Regions from separate parts of the Cupriavidus sp. Agwp_2 genome, predicted to be linked through region 3. Evidence: predicted binding sites of a transcription regulator. Region 3 holds the regulator's gene; each other region holds the start of a gene.
The links. The regulator FliA, encoded in region 3, starts transcription of late flagellar genes. The targets are predictions, from matches to a motif close to CTAAAGTTTNNNNNNNNNNNGCCGNTA.

Region 1: a site for FliA is predicted at 1,636-1,662, ahead of LPA45_RS04470 (DUF342 domain-containing protein). Genes of this name have one in related genera too.
Region 2: a site for FliA is predicted at 2,584-2,610, ahead of LPA45_RS27010 (FliC/FljB family flagellin). Genes of this name have one in related genera too.

What each region holds. Positions count from the first base shown of each region.
Region 1 is NZ_CP088083.1:951,445-956,885, reverse strand. Features, by position in the region: gene LPA45_RS04470 (DUF342 domain-containing protein) at 1-1,521, opposite strand, end outside; gene LPA45_RS04465 (SAM-dependent methyltransferase) at 1,786-2,661, shown strand; gene LPA45_RS04460 (DUF1415 domain-containing protein) at 2,675-3,280, opposite strand; gene LPA45_RS04455 (TIGR03862 family flavoprotein) at 3,380-4,645, shown strand; gene LPA45_RS04450 (NAD(P)/FAD-dependent oxidoreductase) at 4,678-5,441, opposite strand, start outside.
Region 2 is NZ_CP088084.1:2,048,497-2,053,937, reverse strand. Features, by position in the region: gene LPA45_RS27020 (methyl-accepting chemotaxis protein) at 1-1,273, opposite strand, end outside; gene LPA45_RS27015 (RNA chaperone Hfq) at 2,168-2,485, shown strand; gene LPA45_RS27010 (FliC/FljB family flagellin) at 2,708-3,946, shown strand; gene LPA45_RS27005 (flagellar protein FlaG) at 4,061-4,432, shown strand; gene fliD (flagellar filament capping protein FliD) at 4,479-5,441, shown strand, end outside.
Region 3 is NZ_CP088084.1:1,612,613-1,618,053, reverse strand. Features, by position in the region: gene flhF (flagellar biosynthesis protein FlhF) at 1-2,120, shown strand, start outside; gene LPA45_RS25075 (flagellar synthesis regulator MotR) at 2,132-2,926, shown strand; gene LPA45_RS25070 (RNA polymerase sigma factor FliA) at 3,029-3,745, shown strand; gene LPA45_RS25065 (flagellar protein FlhE) at 3,745-4,173, shown strand; gene LPA45_RS25060 (flagella synthesis protein FlgN) at 4,297-4,758, opposite strand; gene flgM (flagellar biosynthesis anti-sigma factor FlgM) at 4,766-5,074, opposite strand; gene flgA (flagellar basal body P-ring formation chaperone FlgA) at 5,235-5,441, opposite strand, start outside.

The DNA of each region.
Region 1 (5,441 bases), on a different replicon from region 3:
GACGCCGCCATGGATGCGGCGCGCGGCGTCGATCACGGCATCGGCCGATGGCTGCATTTGCTGGCCCAGTTCCGTCAGGCGACCTTCCAGCTCGAACATGTCGCGCGAAAGCTTGAACAGCGTGGCGCGCGCCTTCTCGCGCAAGTCGCCGACGGCCTTCTCCGGATGCTTGGCAAAAAACGTCACCAGTTGCCTGACCTTGTTCTGCTCTTCCAGCAGCTTGCGGCGGTCGGCCTCCAGCGCGGCACGTTGAGCGTCCGCGTAAGGGTTCAAGCCCACCTGCACACTGGTGGCGCTACCGGCAGGGCTGCCGAGCACCGCGACGCGCACCGCCAGCATGGCGCGCGTGCGCCCGCCGCTGATGCTCCCCTGCACGCCGGGTCCGCCGACCACGATGCGCTCGCCCGCGGCAACGTCGCTCTGGCGGATGCCGCTGTCGACGTTCACCTCGGTGCCGGCCTCGACCACGGCATTCTCGATGAAGCGCGCCTTGACCGCGCCCTTGCAGCGCACGCTGGCGCGGCTGATGCCGCCGTCGGCATGGCCTGTCTCGGCCTTGCCGATGATGCCGCCCTTGACCACGACATTGCCGCCGGCGTCGATGTCGGCGGCTTCGATGGTGCCTTCGACCAGCACGTCGCCGCTGACGCGCACCGACATGCCGGTACGGATATCGCCCGCTACGCGCAGCGTGCCGTCAAACGCGACGTTGCCCGAATGCAGGTCGACTGCCTCCACCTGCACCACCGGGCTCACGGCAATGCCATGCACGCCGACCACCGGCGAGCCGGCGATCACGGCGACCAGCAGGTCGGGGTCGTCGGGATCGGCGGCGGCGCCGGTCAGGCCCTCGGCAAAGGGCGCATCATCGACAGGATCGGCGGGCACCGGTTTGCCGAACACGTCCATGCCATCGTTGCCGGCCACGGCCGGGATCCGGCGCATCAGCGGCGTGCCGGGACTGACCAGCAGCAGGTTGCCAAGGTCGCGCAGGTCGACGCGCGAATCTTCGTCTTCGGCCTGCGCCGGCTTGCGCGGCTGCAGCAGGTTGAGGAAACGCGCCGGCTCGCCCTGGCGCGGCGCCACGCCGGCGGCGATGGTGTGCAATTCGCAGCGGCCTTCCGCCAGCGCGGCGTCAAGTGCAAGCGCCTGGATCGGCGCCACCACGCCGCGCTCTGCGACAGCACGGCGGATATCGTCCTCCGTGGCCGGGCGGCCACCTTCGGCAGGCATCAACGTGAGCCGCACAGCCAGGCAGTCGCCCGTGACATCCAGCTCGAAAGCGCCGTCAACCAGTGCGCCAATGGCAGCGTCGATCTCGTGCTCGGCGCGCTGGCACTGCTGCAAGAACTGCGCAACGGCGCGCGCATCCAGCCTGGCGCCGGCCCAGCCGTGGCTGTCCAGGCACTGTTTCAGGCTGGCGTGATCCGGCGCCAGCCTGCCTGGCTCCGGCGTGTAGCGTGCATGCACCTGCTCGCCTGGCTCGGTCAGCTCCAGGCGCAAACCCGACTCGTGCATCATGAGTCCCCTGATTTTTCTGCGGAGCTGCAGGCCGGCCCGTCACCGCTGCCTGTCCGCGCTGGCGGACAGGGCGTGCCCGGATGGCTAGCGCTCCACTTGTTATCGATCCTTGACCATCGGCAGCTGGGGCCAGAAACTTGAGCGAACAACGATCCCCGCCGGGGTGGGGTGATGCCGACCACGACTGACGGGGCATCGCCGGACTTTTCGGTAAACTGTCGGCATTTCCGGGGCGCGCCGCGCCCCGCAGCCTGCGCAGTCCCCATGTCAAATACCCACGAAATCCGCCCCGGCCAGTCCACCGAGTTGCTCAAGGAACTCCATATCCTGACGCGCGACGGCAAGATGAACCAGGACAGCCGGCGCAAGCTCAAGCAGGTCTACCACCTGTTCCAGTTCATCGAACCGCTGCTTCAGCAGGTCAAGGACGAGCGCGGCCGCGTCACCCTGGTCGACCATGGTGCCGGCAAGTCGTACCTCGGTTTCATCCTGTACGACCTGTTCTTCAAGGCATTGAAGGACGATTCCCACATCTACGGCATCGAAACGCGCGAGGAACTGGTGAAGACCTCGCAGGCGCTGGCGGCGCGGCTGGGCTTTCCCGGTATGTCGTTCCTGAACCTGTCGGTGGCGGATTCGATCACCTCGCCGCAGCTGCCGCCGACCGTCGACGTGGTCACCGCGCTGCATGCGTGCAATACCGCCACCGACGATGCCATCCACTTCGCGCTGGCCAAGCGTGCGCAGCATATCGTGCTGGTGCCCTGCTGCCAGGCCGAAGTGGCCAGCGTGCTGCGCAAGCACAAGGGCAAGCTGCTGGCGGGCAATCCGCTGACCGAGATCTGGCGCCACCCGCTGCATACGCGCGAGTTCGGCAGCCAGGTGACCAATGTGCTGCGCTGCCTGCAGCTGGAAGCCCATGGCTACCAGGTCAGCGTGACCGAGCTGGTGGGCTGGGAACATTCGATGAAGAACGAGCTGATCATCGCCCAGTACAAGGACCTGCCGCGCCGGCGCCCGGCGGAGCGGCTGCAGAACGTGCTGGAAACGCTGGGGCTGGAAGAGATGAACGAGCGTTTCTTCACCACCCCGGAATCTACCGCGCCGGCCGAACCGGTCGAGCGGGCCGAGCGGGCGTAAGTCGGTCAGTCAGTCAGTCCTGCGCGGCCGGGTTCTTGCCGGCGGCGTTGTCTTCAGGTTCGTCCTCGCCCGCCATCCAGCGCCGCCAGCCCTCATGCCCAAGGCTGCGCATGGTCGCCTGGTTGCGCTCATAGATATCCGCCGCGTCCGGGAATGCCGCCGCCGCACGCGCAATGCTGTCCTCGCGCAGCAAGTGCAGGATCGGATACGGCGCGCGGTTGGTGTAGTTCTCGATATCGTCCGGCTCGGTATCGGCGAACTGGTACTGAGGATGGAAGCTGGCGATCTGCAGCGTGCCTTCCAGGCCCAGGCTTCCAAGCAGGCGCCCGGCAAAGTACAGCAGGTCGTTGTAGTCGAGGAAATCGGCCACGGCATCGGGCAGGATCAGCAGCGTGGTGTCGATCCCCGCCGGATCTGTCTCATCAAGCAGCCGGAGCTCGCGTTCCAGTTCATCCAGCACATCCGGCGCTTCGGTTGCCGTGCTGACCACGTAGCGCACCTGCTCCTTCACATAGACGCTCTTGGCAAAGGGGCACAGGTTGAGCCCGATCACCGCGCGTTCAAGCCAGTGGCGGGTGGCGGCGATGACGGCGTCTGCGGATGTGGCGGCGGAAGACATGCTGGCAATAGCTGGGGAATACCGGGGAAAGCGTCATTCTAGCGCTGCCGCAGGCTCTATAATCCGCGGCGGAAACACACTTGCCCTTGCCGAACCCCCATGTCCCTTGCCACCCCTACCGCAGCCACCGCCAACCGACCTGACGTCGCCATCATCGGCGGCGGTCCTGCCGGCCTGATGGCGGCCGAAGTGCTGGTGGCGCAAGGGGCCAGCGTGGCGGTATATGACGCGATGCCCTCGGTCGGGCGCAAGTTCCTGATGGCCGGCAAGGGCGGCATGAACCTGACGCATGCGGAGCCGGAACCGGCCTTCCTCGGCCGCTATGGCGCGCGTGCGGCGCAAATCGCGCCGATGCTCGCGGACTTCGGGCCGCAGATGCTACGCGAGTGGGTCCACGGGCTTGGCATCGACACCTTCATTGGCAGTTCGGGCCGCGTTTTCCCGGCCGACATGAAGGCCGCGCCAATGCTGCGCGCATGGCTGCACCGGCTGCGCGAAGCCGGCGTGCAGTTCCATATGCGCCATCGCTGGCTGGGCTGGGATGAAGGCGTTGCGCATACGCTGCGTTTTGCCACGCCGCACGGCGAGACATCCGTGCCCGCGCGTGCCGTGGTGCTGGCGCTGGGCGGCGCGAGTTGGGCGCGACTGGGATCGGATGGTGCGTGGGTGCCGCGGCTGGCTGAGCGTGGCGTCGATGTCGCGCCGCTGCGCCCCGCCAATTGCGGCTTCGATGTGGCATGGAGCGCATCATTTGCCGACCGCTTCGCCGGCACGCCGGTCAAGCCGGTGGCAATCGCACTGACCGACCGCGACGGCAACGCGCACTACCGCCAGGGCGAGTTCGTCATCAGCGCCACCGGCATCGAAGGCAGCCTGGTCTATGCGTTGTCGGCGCCGATTCGCGACCGGATCGAAGCCGACGGCAGCGCAGTGATCCACCTCGACCTGTTGCCCTCGCACACCGCGGAACAGGTCGGCAACGCAGTGAACCATCCGCGCGGCTCGCGTTCACTGTCGAGTCACCTGCAGAGCCGGCTCGGCATCACCGGCGTCAAGGCCGGGCTGCTGCGCGAATGCCTGGCGAAGGATGCGATGCAGGATCCAGGCACGCTGGCGATTTCGCTCAAGGCATTGCCGCTGCGCCTGCTGCGCCCGCGCCCGATCGACGAGGTCATCAGCAGCGCAGGCGGCGTGCGTTTCGAAGCGATGGATGAACGGCTGATGCTGCGCGCGCTGCCCGGCGTGTTCTGCGCGGGCGAAATGCTGGACTGGGAGGCGCCCACCGGGGGTTACCTGCTGACAGCATGCTTCGCCAGCGGGCGCACCGCGGCGCAGGGCGCCGCGGCGTATCTGCAGCAGGCTTAAGGGCAGGCTTAAGGGCAGGCTCAGGGGCAGGCTCAGGCCTGCTTGCCGCCGGCGATGCTGAGCGCCACCGCTTCGGCCACCTCGATGCCGTCGATCGCGGCCGAGTAGATGCCGCCGGCATAGCCCGCGCCCTCGCCCGCCGGGTACAGGCCCTGGACGTTGATGCTCTGGTAGTCGTCGTTGTTGCGGCGGATGCGCAGCGGCGACGAGGTACGTGTTTCCACGCCGGTCAGCACCGCGTCATGCAGCGCGAATCCGGGCAGCTTCTTGTCGATCTCGGGAATGCCTTCGCGGATCGCCTCGATCACGTAGTCGGGCAGCGCCGTGCTCAGGTCGGTCGGCGTCACGCCCGGCTTGTACGAAGGCTCGACCGAGCCCAGCGAGGTCGACGGCCGGCCAGCGACAAAGTCGCCCACCAGCTGGCCCGGCGCATTGTAGTTGCTGCCGCCCAGCTCGAACGCGCGCTCTTCCCACTTGCGCTGGAACTCGATGCCGGCCAGCGGGCCACCCGGATAGTCATCCGGCGTGATGCCGACAACGATGCCGGCGTTGGCGTTGCGCTCGGCACGCTTGTACTGGCTCATGCCATTGGTCACCACGCGCCCCGGCTCCGACGCCGCCGCCACCACCGTGCCGCCCGGGCACATGCAGAAGCTGTACACCGAACGCCCGTTGCTGCAGTGGTGCACCACCTTGTAGTCGGCCGCGCCCAGCAGCTTGTTGCCGGCGAACTTGCCGAAGCGGCTGCGGTTGATCAGGCCCTGCGGATGCTCGATGCGGAAGCCCAGCGAGAACG
Region 2 (5,441 bases), 440 kb from region 3:
CCGAACCGCCGATCAGGCCGGCAATCTGCTTGGCGGCCGCCGAGGAACGCTGCGCCAGGCTGCGCACCTCCGCCGCCACCACGGCGAAGCCGCGCCCCTGCTCGCCCGCGCGCGCGGCTTCCACCGCGGCGTTGAGCGCCAGGATATTGGTCTGGAAGGCAATGCTCTCGATCACCCCGGTGATCTCGGCCACCTGCGATGACGACCGGGAGATGGTCTCCATGGTCTGCACCATCTCGCGCACGGCACGGCCGCCCTCGGAAGCGACCTCCGAGGCATTGAGCGCCAGCTGGCTGGCCTGGCGCGCGTTGTCGGCGTTCTGGCGCACGGTCGAGGTCAGTTGCTCCATCGACGCCGCGGTCTGCTGCAGCGACGCCGCCTGCTGGCCGGTGCGCACCGACAGGTCGGCATTGCCGCGCGAGATCTCGCGCGTGGCGCCCTCGATCGAGCCCGAGGCGCGCTGGATCCCCTGCACCAGGCCCGACAGGTGGCGGAAGGCGCGTTCCAGCGCCGCGAGCATGCGACCGGTCTCGTCGCGGCTACGCACCGCCACGCGGTAACGCAGGTTGCCCGTGGCCAGCGCCTCGGCGGCCCGCAGCGCCTGCCGCACCGGGCGCGTCACCGAACGCGTAATCGTCAGCCCCAGCAACGCTGCCAGCGCCACCGCGGCGGCCGCCATGCCCAGCAGCATGTTGCGGGCCCAGGCGTAGCGCGCGTCCGATTCCTTGACCGCCGAGACTGCGCCGGCCCGCCCCATCGCCACGATGCCATCGAGCTGCTCGAAATACGGCCCCTGCGCCGCCGGCAGCGTCACCGCCAGCGCCGCCCGCGCCCCGGCAAATTCACCGGCGCCGACCTGCCGCAGCACCATGTCGAGCTGGCCGTCATACGCATGCCGCGCCGCCTCCAGCTCGGCAAAGCGCTTCTGCAGGTCCGGTCGGCCGGAAGCCTCCATCACCTTGCCCATTGCCGCCAGCGTTTCCTGCATCGACTTGCGCAGCGCCTGGATGCGCCCGGCATTCTGCGCCGCCATGGCGGGGTCTTCGGTCAGCGTGGCGTCGCGCACCATGATGCCGACCTCCTGCGCGTCTTCCTTGACCCGGTTCAGGTCCAGCACCTTCAGCAGGCGGCCCTCCACGGTCATGCGCATCGCCTCGTTCATGCCGCCCAGGGCATAGACGCCCGACAAGGCGATGCCCACCAGCAGCACCACCACCACCGAAAAGGCCAGGGACAGCCGGACCCCGATGCCAATGTTGCGAAACCATGCCATCACTACGCTCCCTTCTGAACCGAAGAACTGAATGTTTTGTGTCCGTACGAGCGCGGTCCTGCCGGGGCCGGACGACGGCAATACGGCAGCGCAGTCGCCCTATCGGCGGTCAGCGCACAGTTCTTGAAGGGAAATGAGAATTAGAGGCAAAAACCCACGCAATTCGGTGGATTGCCTGTCCGCAAGGTGGCTTTTAATCACGCTGGGCATCCCGAACGGTCGGTTAATTCATCGACCACAGCGCCACAGAGCGCGACCCAAATGACGTAGGCACCAAAAAAAGAAGCCCACGCGCGGGGTGCTCGTAGGCTTTCCAGGACTACAAGAGCTCGAAACCAAGCTCTTGCCAAGAATATAAACGCGCTTACATGAGGTGTAAATCCCGTTTCTATCAGGGAAATCCCTTATGCCGTTATGAGGTTTTTCGGGCACTTTTGATGTTTTTGGCCCTGACGTCACTTCGGGGCGAATTTTTTTGTTTTTTCAGTTTTTCCTCCAGCTCCGGCCCCATAGGGCTGGCGGACCGGCCGGTACAAGGCCATTGTGCAGTCGCACAAAGTTGCTACAATACCACAGCACCGAGCGCAACAAATTTTGTAGAGCAAAGGCTCTAGGCCCAGCGCGGCACTCTGCCCGTCAACTCTTGTAAAACTTTGTTACTCTCGGCGCTGAAGTATTCCCCTTCTCTTCTGGCAGCGCCCACCGCCGGCATGTGCGCGACGCCCGGGGGCCCGAGCGCGAGGCCAACCGGCGCCGCAGCGCTGACGACCCGACCCGAGGCCGGTTCCGAGAGCGGAAGTTTCCCCTGCCGCCCTGGCCGCGCCGCCCACCCAGCCGCCTGCCAACGGATCGTCATCAGCCGCCAGAACCCTTGCGGGCTCTTCCGGAGTCGTTGTGAAGAAGAAGGAAATCCGGCCCAAGCACCCCAGCCGAAAAGAACTGCAGTACCAGCACCTCGCCGTCCATTCCGCCAGCCGCGCGCCGGTGGTCGTCCATCTGTCCAACGGCACACGGCTGCAGGGAATCGTGCTGGCGGCGGACAGCTACATGGTCCTGCTCGGACGGCGGCTGGACGATCCGCAGCCCACGCTCGTCTACAAGCAGGCGATTTGCCTGGTGACGCCGCTGGACACGCCGGTGGTCGGGATCGACCCGGCAATCGCGGCGGAATTCGTGCCTATCTATATACCGCGTACGCGCAAGCGGCGCTGATTCAAGCCACCCCCACCCTTCCCGCCCGCTGCGCCTACAACGCGGGCGCGGCACCTTGCGTCACGTCAATCTCTCCCGAAACTATCGCGGAGATCACTCTAAATCTTTGTCTTGCCCGGTCGATAACCCAAGCAACGGAGGCACTCTACGCCCTGCAAAGCAGGCCGCCAACGTTACGGCACTAGCCGGAATGCCCAAAACTTTGCATATAGGAGTCGTACCATGGCGCAAGTCATTAACACCAATTCGTTGTCTCTGATGACTCAGAACAACATGAACGCTTCGCAATCGTCGCTGAACACGGCGATTCAGCGTCTGTCGTCGGGCCTGCGCATCAACAGCGCCAAGGACGACGCAGCTGGCCTGGCCATTGCGAACCGCTTCACCTCGAACATCAACGGCCTGACGCAAGCTCAGCGCAACGCCAACGACGGTATCTCGCTGGCTCAGACGACCGAAGGCGCGCTGGCCGAAGTGACCAACAACCTGCAACGTATCCGTACGCTGTCGGTGCAAGCCGCCACCGGCTCGAACTCGGCTTCCGACCTGAAGTCGATCCAGGATGAAATCGGCCAGCGCATGTCGGAAATCGACCGCCTGTCGCAACAGACCGACTTCAACGGCGTGAAGGTGCTGTCGTCGAGCGCCAAGGCCGTGAACATCCAGGTTGGCGCCAACGACGGCCAGACCATCGCGGTCAACCTGCAAGAGATCAGCACCAAGACGCTGAACCTGCAAAGCTTCAACGTGAACGGCCCGCAAGCCACCGCAGGCGCTTCGTTCAACGGCACGGCCTCGATGACCGTGGCCGGCGCCGCCGTCGCTGCCGACTACCAGAAGGCCTACGGCGCGACCACCGCCGTTTCGCTCAACACGGTCGCGGAAAAGACTCCCAACACGCTGGCCACCACCCTGGGCATCGCAGGCGGCAGCGTCTCCATCGGCGCCAACGCCGTGGTCGACAAGAACGGCAACTGGTTTGCTGAAGTCCGGATCACCCCGGCTTCGGCCGCAGAGGCCCAGGCCCTGAAGAACCAAGGCATGTCGGGCGCCGTCAGCGGCACTGCAATGTACGCCTACGTGGCCGTGGACCCGGCTTCCGCCGACACAACGTCCACCGCCGGTACCGCCAAGTTCAGCCTCGACACCAGCAAGCTGACCGCCGCCAACCTGACGGCGGGCGCATCGGCCAACCCGCTGGCTACCCTGGACACCGCCCTGCAAAAGGTGGACGACCTGAAGAGCTCGCTGGGTTCGATCCAGAACCGCCTGGACTCGACCATCGCCAACCTGGGCACGACCATCACCAACCTGTCGTCGTCGCGCTCGCGCATCCAGGATGCTGACTACGCAACGGAAGTGTCGAACATGACCCGCGCCAACATCCTGCAACAAGCTGGCACCTCGGTCCTGGCCCAGGCCAACCAGACCACGCAAGGCGTGCTGTCGCTGCTGCGTTAATTGACTGACGCGTAGCAACGGAGCCGGGCTTCGTGCCCGGCTTCGGCATGGAGTGTTTCCCCAGGACTGCGGTCCTGGGAAAACATTTCAGGAACCCACCGAGTCGAGCCGACCATGGCTACTGCCGCTACCACTCCGACCATGCCGCTTTCCATGCTGGCGGTCCAGCCCACCGAGCAGCCGGACCGCCGGGTGACCGGCGTGCCCGCCGGAGCGGCAGCATCCGCCAAGCCGGGCAACGGCGCAAAGGGCGGCGAACAGCCATCGCCCTCGCTCGATGCGGCGCTCGCGCGCCTGACCGAGGCGCTGCGCACCGCCTCGGTCAGCGTCCAGTTTGAAATCGACAACACCGGCCACCGCGTCATCACCAAGGTGATGGACAAGGCCAGCGGCGAAGTGATCCGGCAGATTCCCACCGAAGAACTGGTGCGGATCTCCGATGCCATGTCGCAGTTGCAGGGCCTGTTCGTGAACCAGACCGCCTGAGCGCCCGCGAGAGCCAGGATTTGAAGTAGCACACTGGAGTAGAAGAATGGCAACAATCTCTAACCTCGGCGTTGGTTCCGGCCTGGACCTGGGCGCACTGCTCGACCAACTAACCGCAGCCGAACAGGTACCGCTGACGGTCATCAAGCAGAAGCAGTCCAGCTACAACACCAAGCTGTCGGCCTATGGCCAGCTGCAGAGCATGCTGGCGGCATTCCAGGGCGCGGCCAACCAGTTGTCAAAGCCAAGCTTCTTCAACGCAGCGACGGCCACCTCCAGCAATACCAGTGTCCTGACCGCCACCGGCAGCAATACCGCGGCCGCCGGCACCTATTCGGTCAACGTCACCGCGCTGGCCCAGGCCCAGTCGCTGGTGGGTGCGGGCCAGGCCAAGCAGGACGCGGCCATCGGCACGGGCACGATCCATATCGATTTCGGTGCCATCACCGGCGGCACGCTCGACAGCAATCCCGCCAGCCCGACCTACGGCAAGTACAGCGGGGCGACCTTCACCGCCAACTCGGGCTCGACCGGCTTCGACATCACGATCGACAGCAGCAACAACACCCTGCAAGGCATCCGCGACGCCATCAACAAGGCCAATGCCGGCGTCACCGCCAGCATCATCAACGATGGTTCCGGCACGCCTTACCGCCTGGTCCTGAACTCGAACAATACCGGCGCGACCAACAGCATGCGCATTTCGGTCGCGTCGGGTGACGGCACCAGCGCGCTGTCCGACCTGGTGGCCAACGACCCCGCGGGCGCGCAGAACCTGCAGCAGACCGTCACCGCCCAGAATGCGACGCTGACCGTCAACAACATCGCCATCCAGAGCGCCAGCAACCAGGTCAGCGGCGCGGTCCAGGGCGTGACGCTGTCGCTGGCGCAGACGGGCACCAGCAACGTCACGGTCCAGCGCGACAATGCGGCGGTGCAGAACGGTGTGCAGGCCTTTGTCACCGCATACAACAACCTGCAGAAGGCTGCCGCCAACCTGTCGGCCTAT
Region 3 (5,441 bases):
GCGAACTTCAATCGATGCGCGCGATGCTGGAGCGCCAGCTCGCCGGCATCGGCAATGCGCCCGCCGGCGCCGGCCACGGTGTTGCCGCCAGCGACCCGCTGCGCGAATCGCTGTTCGAATGGATGGTGGGCGCCGGCTTCTCCGGCCAGTTGGCGCGCACGCTGCTGGCGCGCCTGCCGCTGGGCTATGACCGTCCCGCCGCGATGACCTGGATCCGCAAGGAGCTGGCCAGCAAGGTGCCGGTGCTGGGCGACGAAGACCACCTGTTCGCGCAGGGCGGCGTGCTGGCGCTGATCGGGCCCACCGGCGTGGGCAAGACCACCACCACTGCCAAGCTGGCGGCTCGCTTCGTGCTGCGCCACGGCGCCGACAAGCTGGCGCTGCTGACTACCGACAGCTTCCGTATCGGCGCGCATGAACAGCTGCGCATCTACGGCGACATCCTTGGCGTGCCGGTGCATGCGGTGAAAGACGCCGCCGACCTGCGCTTCGCGCTGGCGGCGATGAAGGACAAGCACCTGGTCATCATCGACACCGTCGGCATGAGCCAGCGCGACCGCAGCCTGTCGGAGCAGATCGCCATGCTGGCCGGTGTGCCCGCGCCGGTGCAGCGCGTACTGCTGCTCAACGGGGCCAGCCACGGCGACACGCTCAATGAGGTCGTGCATGCCTACCGCCACGATGCCGCGCCCGATGACGGCGGCATCGATGGCTGCATCATCAGCAAGCTGGATGAGGCCACACACCTGGGCTCCGTGCTCGACGTGGTGATCCGCCACCGCCTGCCGGTGTTCTACGCCTCCACCGGCCAGCGCGTGCCCGAGCACCTGGAGCTGGCCAGCAGCACGGCGCTGGTCGAACGCGCTTTCCTGACGCCGCGCCGCGGTTCGGTCTTCGCCGATGCCGACGCCGCGCGCCGCCGCCAGGCGGCAGCGGACGAGCAGGCCGGGAATGGAGGGAAGGGCGGGAACGGCGGCGCCGACGACGTGCTGCGCTCGCTCACCGACAGCGCCGATGCGCTGGGCCAGTGCGTCGCGGAACTCAACGGCGCGGGCCTCGGCTTCGACCTGGCGCGCTCGCTGTGGCAGCAGCGCACCGCGGGCGATACCGCGCTGCGCGCGATGGCGCAGCAGGTGCGCGAAGCGGTCTGCCGCGACGTCAACCGCGCCTGCGACCAGTACGTGCTGGCGCTGGCAGCCACGCTGCCGGTCAGCGTGCCCGGCCGCCGCACGCCGCAGCCGCTGCAGCACACGCTGTGGCTGGGCGACCGCGACGGCACGCCGCTGGCCGCCACCGTCACCGCCGCCGGCCAGCCGCTGGGCGAGGCCGATGCCGAGGCCGCCAACCTGCGCGCGGCCATGAGCGCTGCGCGCAAGGTGGTCAACCTGGTCGACGCGATGCCGTCCGCCGCCACGCTGGCGCGCTGGCAGCAGGCCAGCGAACGCTGGATCGCGGGCGCGCGCAAGACCGTGCGCGTGGTCAGCGCAGGCGCCGCCTGGAAGCTCGATGCGCTCGCCGATACGCTGACCTTCCACGCCGTCGGCGACGCCGTCGTGCGTGAGCGCGACGCCGTGCGCTGGCTCGCCAGCGCCGACGTGCGCGTGCCCGACAGCCCCGCGCGTGGCAAGGGCGCCCCCGAAGGCGGCATCGATGCCTGCCTGGTAGTGGTGCGCCTGGTCGATCGCGCCAGCGGCGAGCTGCTCGATACCCGCTATTTGCTGTGCGACCCGGCACTGGCGCCGGACGCGGCGCAGGTGGCGCACTGGACGCCGTGGTCGGACACGGCCGAAACGCGCCTGCGCACGCTGCGCCATGCCGCCGACCACTTCGCGCAGGATGCCGAAGCCGGCCACGCCGCCAGTGCCGCACTCGCGGCGCTGCAGCTTGGCCTGTCCGTGCTGCGCCTGGAACACGCGCCGACCGCGACCGCGCCGGCTTTCTTGGCACGGCTGGCCGGCCGCACCGTGCGGGCCGGCGCGGCGGTGCCGGGCACCGTGCTCAATGAAGGCATGGGCCGCATGCTGGCGCTGCTCGACGTATTGGAGAACTACCCCGGCCGCGCGGCGGCGGCACCTGCCGCCGCCGTGGAAGCGGCCGATGTCATGGGAGCCCTGCAGTGAGCACCCTCGCCATGGACCAGGCAGAAAGCCTGCGGCGCATGCTGGCGCCGCGCACCACGCGCCGCATCGCCGTGGTCGCCAGCGAGCGCGGCGCCGGCGCCACCACCGTGGCGCTGGGCCTGTCGCAAGCCCTGGCGATGCAGGGCGAGCGCGTACTGCTGCTCGACGAAGACCCGGCCACGGCGCGCGCGACCAGACTCGCCGGCGCGACCCCGGCCGGCACGCTCGCCGACGTGCAGGAGGGGCGCCTGCCCCTGGAAGCCGCGGCGGGAGTCGGCACCGGCGGCGCGGTATCGGTGCTTCCGGCTGGCCGCCAACGCGCGGGGCTTGAGGTGCCCGCCACGGCGCTGTCGGCCTTCCGCAGCGTGCTGGTGGATGCCACCGCCGATGCCGACGGCGCGCTGTCGCCCTTTGCCGGCGGCGCGCACAACGTAGTGATCGTGATGCGCCCGGAACTGGCGTCGATCACCGCCGCGTATGCCTGCATCAAGCGCCTGCACCACCTGTACGCCTGGCGCCGCTTCCACCTCGTGGTCAACATGGCCGCCACCGAACTCGCGGTGCAGGCGATCCTGCGCAACCTGGCGCGCACCGCCAGCCAGTACCTGGGCGTGGAAGTGCAGTGCGCCGGCTGGCTGCCGGCCGATCCGCTGGTGGCGCGCGGCGTGCAGCTCGGCCGCTGCGTAGTCGAAGCCTTCCCGGCCGCACCCGCGACCAGCGCGCTGCGCCGCGCCGCCGGCAGCATCGGCGGCTGGCCGTTGCGGGCCGAGGCGCCAGCCCCCGCCGCAACGCCCGTGCCGGCATGAGCGCCGCCCGAACCATGCCTTACCAACGAACCAGACCCTGAGCCAGCCGGCGCGCCACGTGGCGCGCCGGTCCAGCAATCCAGCATTCACGAGAATTGCACCATGTACACGATCCAGGGAAAGCTCGACCAGGCCGATGTGGTCAAGGCGCACGCACAGCTGGTGCGTCGCATCGCCCTGCAGCTGGCCGCCAGGCTGCCTGCCAGCGTGCAGATCGACGACCTGATCCAGGCCGGCATGATCGGCCTGCTCGATGCCGCCAAGCGCTATGAAGACACCCACGGCGCGCGCTTCGAGACCTACGCCAGCCAGCGCATCCGCGGCGCCATGCTCGACGAGGTGCGCGCCAACGACTGGCAATCGCGCAGCCTGCGCCAGTTCACGCGCCGCATCGAACGCACCCAGCGCTCGCTTGAGCAGAAGCTCGGACGCACGCCGCTCGACTCCGAAGTGGCTGAAGCGATGGAAATGGCGCTGGACGAATACCAGGTCCTGCTCAACGAGGTCTATGGCTGCCAGTTGCTGCATTACGAAGATTTCGAGCGCTCCGGCGAAGAAGATTTCCTTGACCGCCACCTCGGCGCCAGCGATGACGGCAACCCGCTGAAAGTGCTGATGGAAAGCGGCATGCGCGAGGCGCTGATCCGCGCCATCGACCGGCTGCCCGAGCGCGAGAAGCTGGTGCTGTCGCTGTGCTACGACCAGGAGCTGAACCTGCGTGAGATCGGGGCCGTGCTGGATGTGACCGAGTCACGGGTGTGCCAGATCCGGGGGCAGGCGATTACGCGGTTGCGGAACCAGTTGCGTGGGTTGCTGTGATGTCCAGCCTGGCGCGCGTTGCCTGCCTCGGGCTCGTGGCGGGGTCTGCCTGTGCCTGGGCGGCGATCGAAGGCGGCACGCGGCATGCGTGGACCGGGTCGGTCAATGGGCCGGCGTTGCATGGGCGCGGGCAGCGGGCCGTGTCGGCGCCGATCCAGCCGGTGGGGGTGCTGCCTCAGGCTGAAGGGGTGATTACCACGGTGCGCTGGCGCTACAGCTTTGCGCAGACGCCGCCGGTTGAGTTGCAGGCATATCTCTGCAATGCGCAGCGGTGTGTGATGCTGCCTCAGGCCGAGGGGCAGACCTCCGCGTTCGCCGGGGACGATGCTACCAAGGGGTTTGTGTTTGCGTTCCGGGTGCCGGGGCAGGGGAGCCTGGTGCCGGTTTTGCAGGGGCGGAGCAATGAGGTGGTTGTTGGGTTTCGGTAGACAAATGTTGTGCCTTGCGGCTGGGCATCTTGTGGCTATTTGATCTGCCCGGTTCCACCCTTTAGGGCGGAACCGGGCGCATCAAATAGCTACCTGATGCCCAGTCGCAAGGCTAAGCTCAAATCAGCCAGCCGCCAGGCTCACACCCCCAACCCCGGCCGCCGCCCTCCCATCCTTCCCATACAACCCGGCATCCCCGCCACTATGCTGGCGCAGCGCCTGAATCGCTTCCTGCGTGAATTCGAGGTGGGCCTTGATGACGGCGCCATTCAGCGCATTGCCATCCCGCGTCACCCGGGCAGCAAAGATCAGCTTGCGCCAGGCTTCTGCGACACCGGCATCAATCTGCTGGCCAAGCAATTGCCCATCGGCACCGGTGCGCAAGCCGAGCGCCTGCATCTGCGCCTCGCGCGCCCGAACCTGGCGCGACAGCGCCTGACCCACCTCCACCTTGCGCGTCAGCAATTCGCTGAGCGCAGTGAAATCCCCGCGCTTTATGGCATCGCGCTCTTGCGCAAGAAGCTGCCCGAAGGTCTCAAGGCCTTCGGTTTCACGCTGCAGGGACTGGATCAGGCTTTGGCTCATGATTTGGCTAGTGCGGGTCGGCCTGGCCGAACTCGCGCAAAGTGGCGAGCAGGCCATCGGCAATCTTGCCCGGGTCGATCTTGATCCGGCCCTCGGCAATAGCCTGGCGGATCTCTTCGACCTTGGCGGTATCGATATCGTCGTCGGTTTCCTGCGTCAGGCGGCTGCTGATCTCGCGTACCTGCGCGGCCAGCGGGCTGACGCTCAGCCCGGAGGACGGCGTGGCGGCGCTGGCCGGTGCGGCCTGGGGCCGGGCGGCGGCGTCGCCTGCGGGCGCGTCGGCGGGCCGGGACGAGGTGGAATGGTTGATCTTCACGGGCGTTCCTTGCTGGTTTCCTATGGCATTACGGCCGCGGCGGCGAAATCTTTAGGGAACGTGCCCCGTATTGCCCGCACGGCAGGACCGGCGGCATTTTCTCATGCCGCGGCGCCATCTGAATCCGGCTGTCAGCCACGATTCGAAAGACTGGAAGTGCTTATTGCAGCACGACCGTGTCGCCGCTGCGCACCAGGCCGTTGACCACCTGGCCGTTGCGCAGGCGTACCTGCACGGTATTGCCGGCGGCGGCGTCGGCCAGCACCTTGCCTTCGCTGGAGATCTGGAAGGCATCGCCTTCGACGGACACGGTGACGGTCTGCCCCTGGCGTACGACGATGGCCTTGCGCAGCAGGTCGCTGCGCAT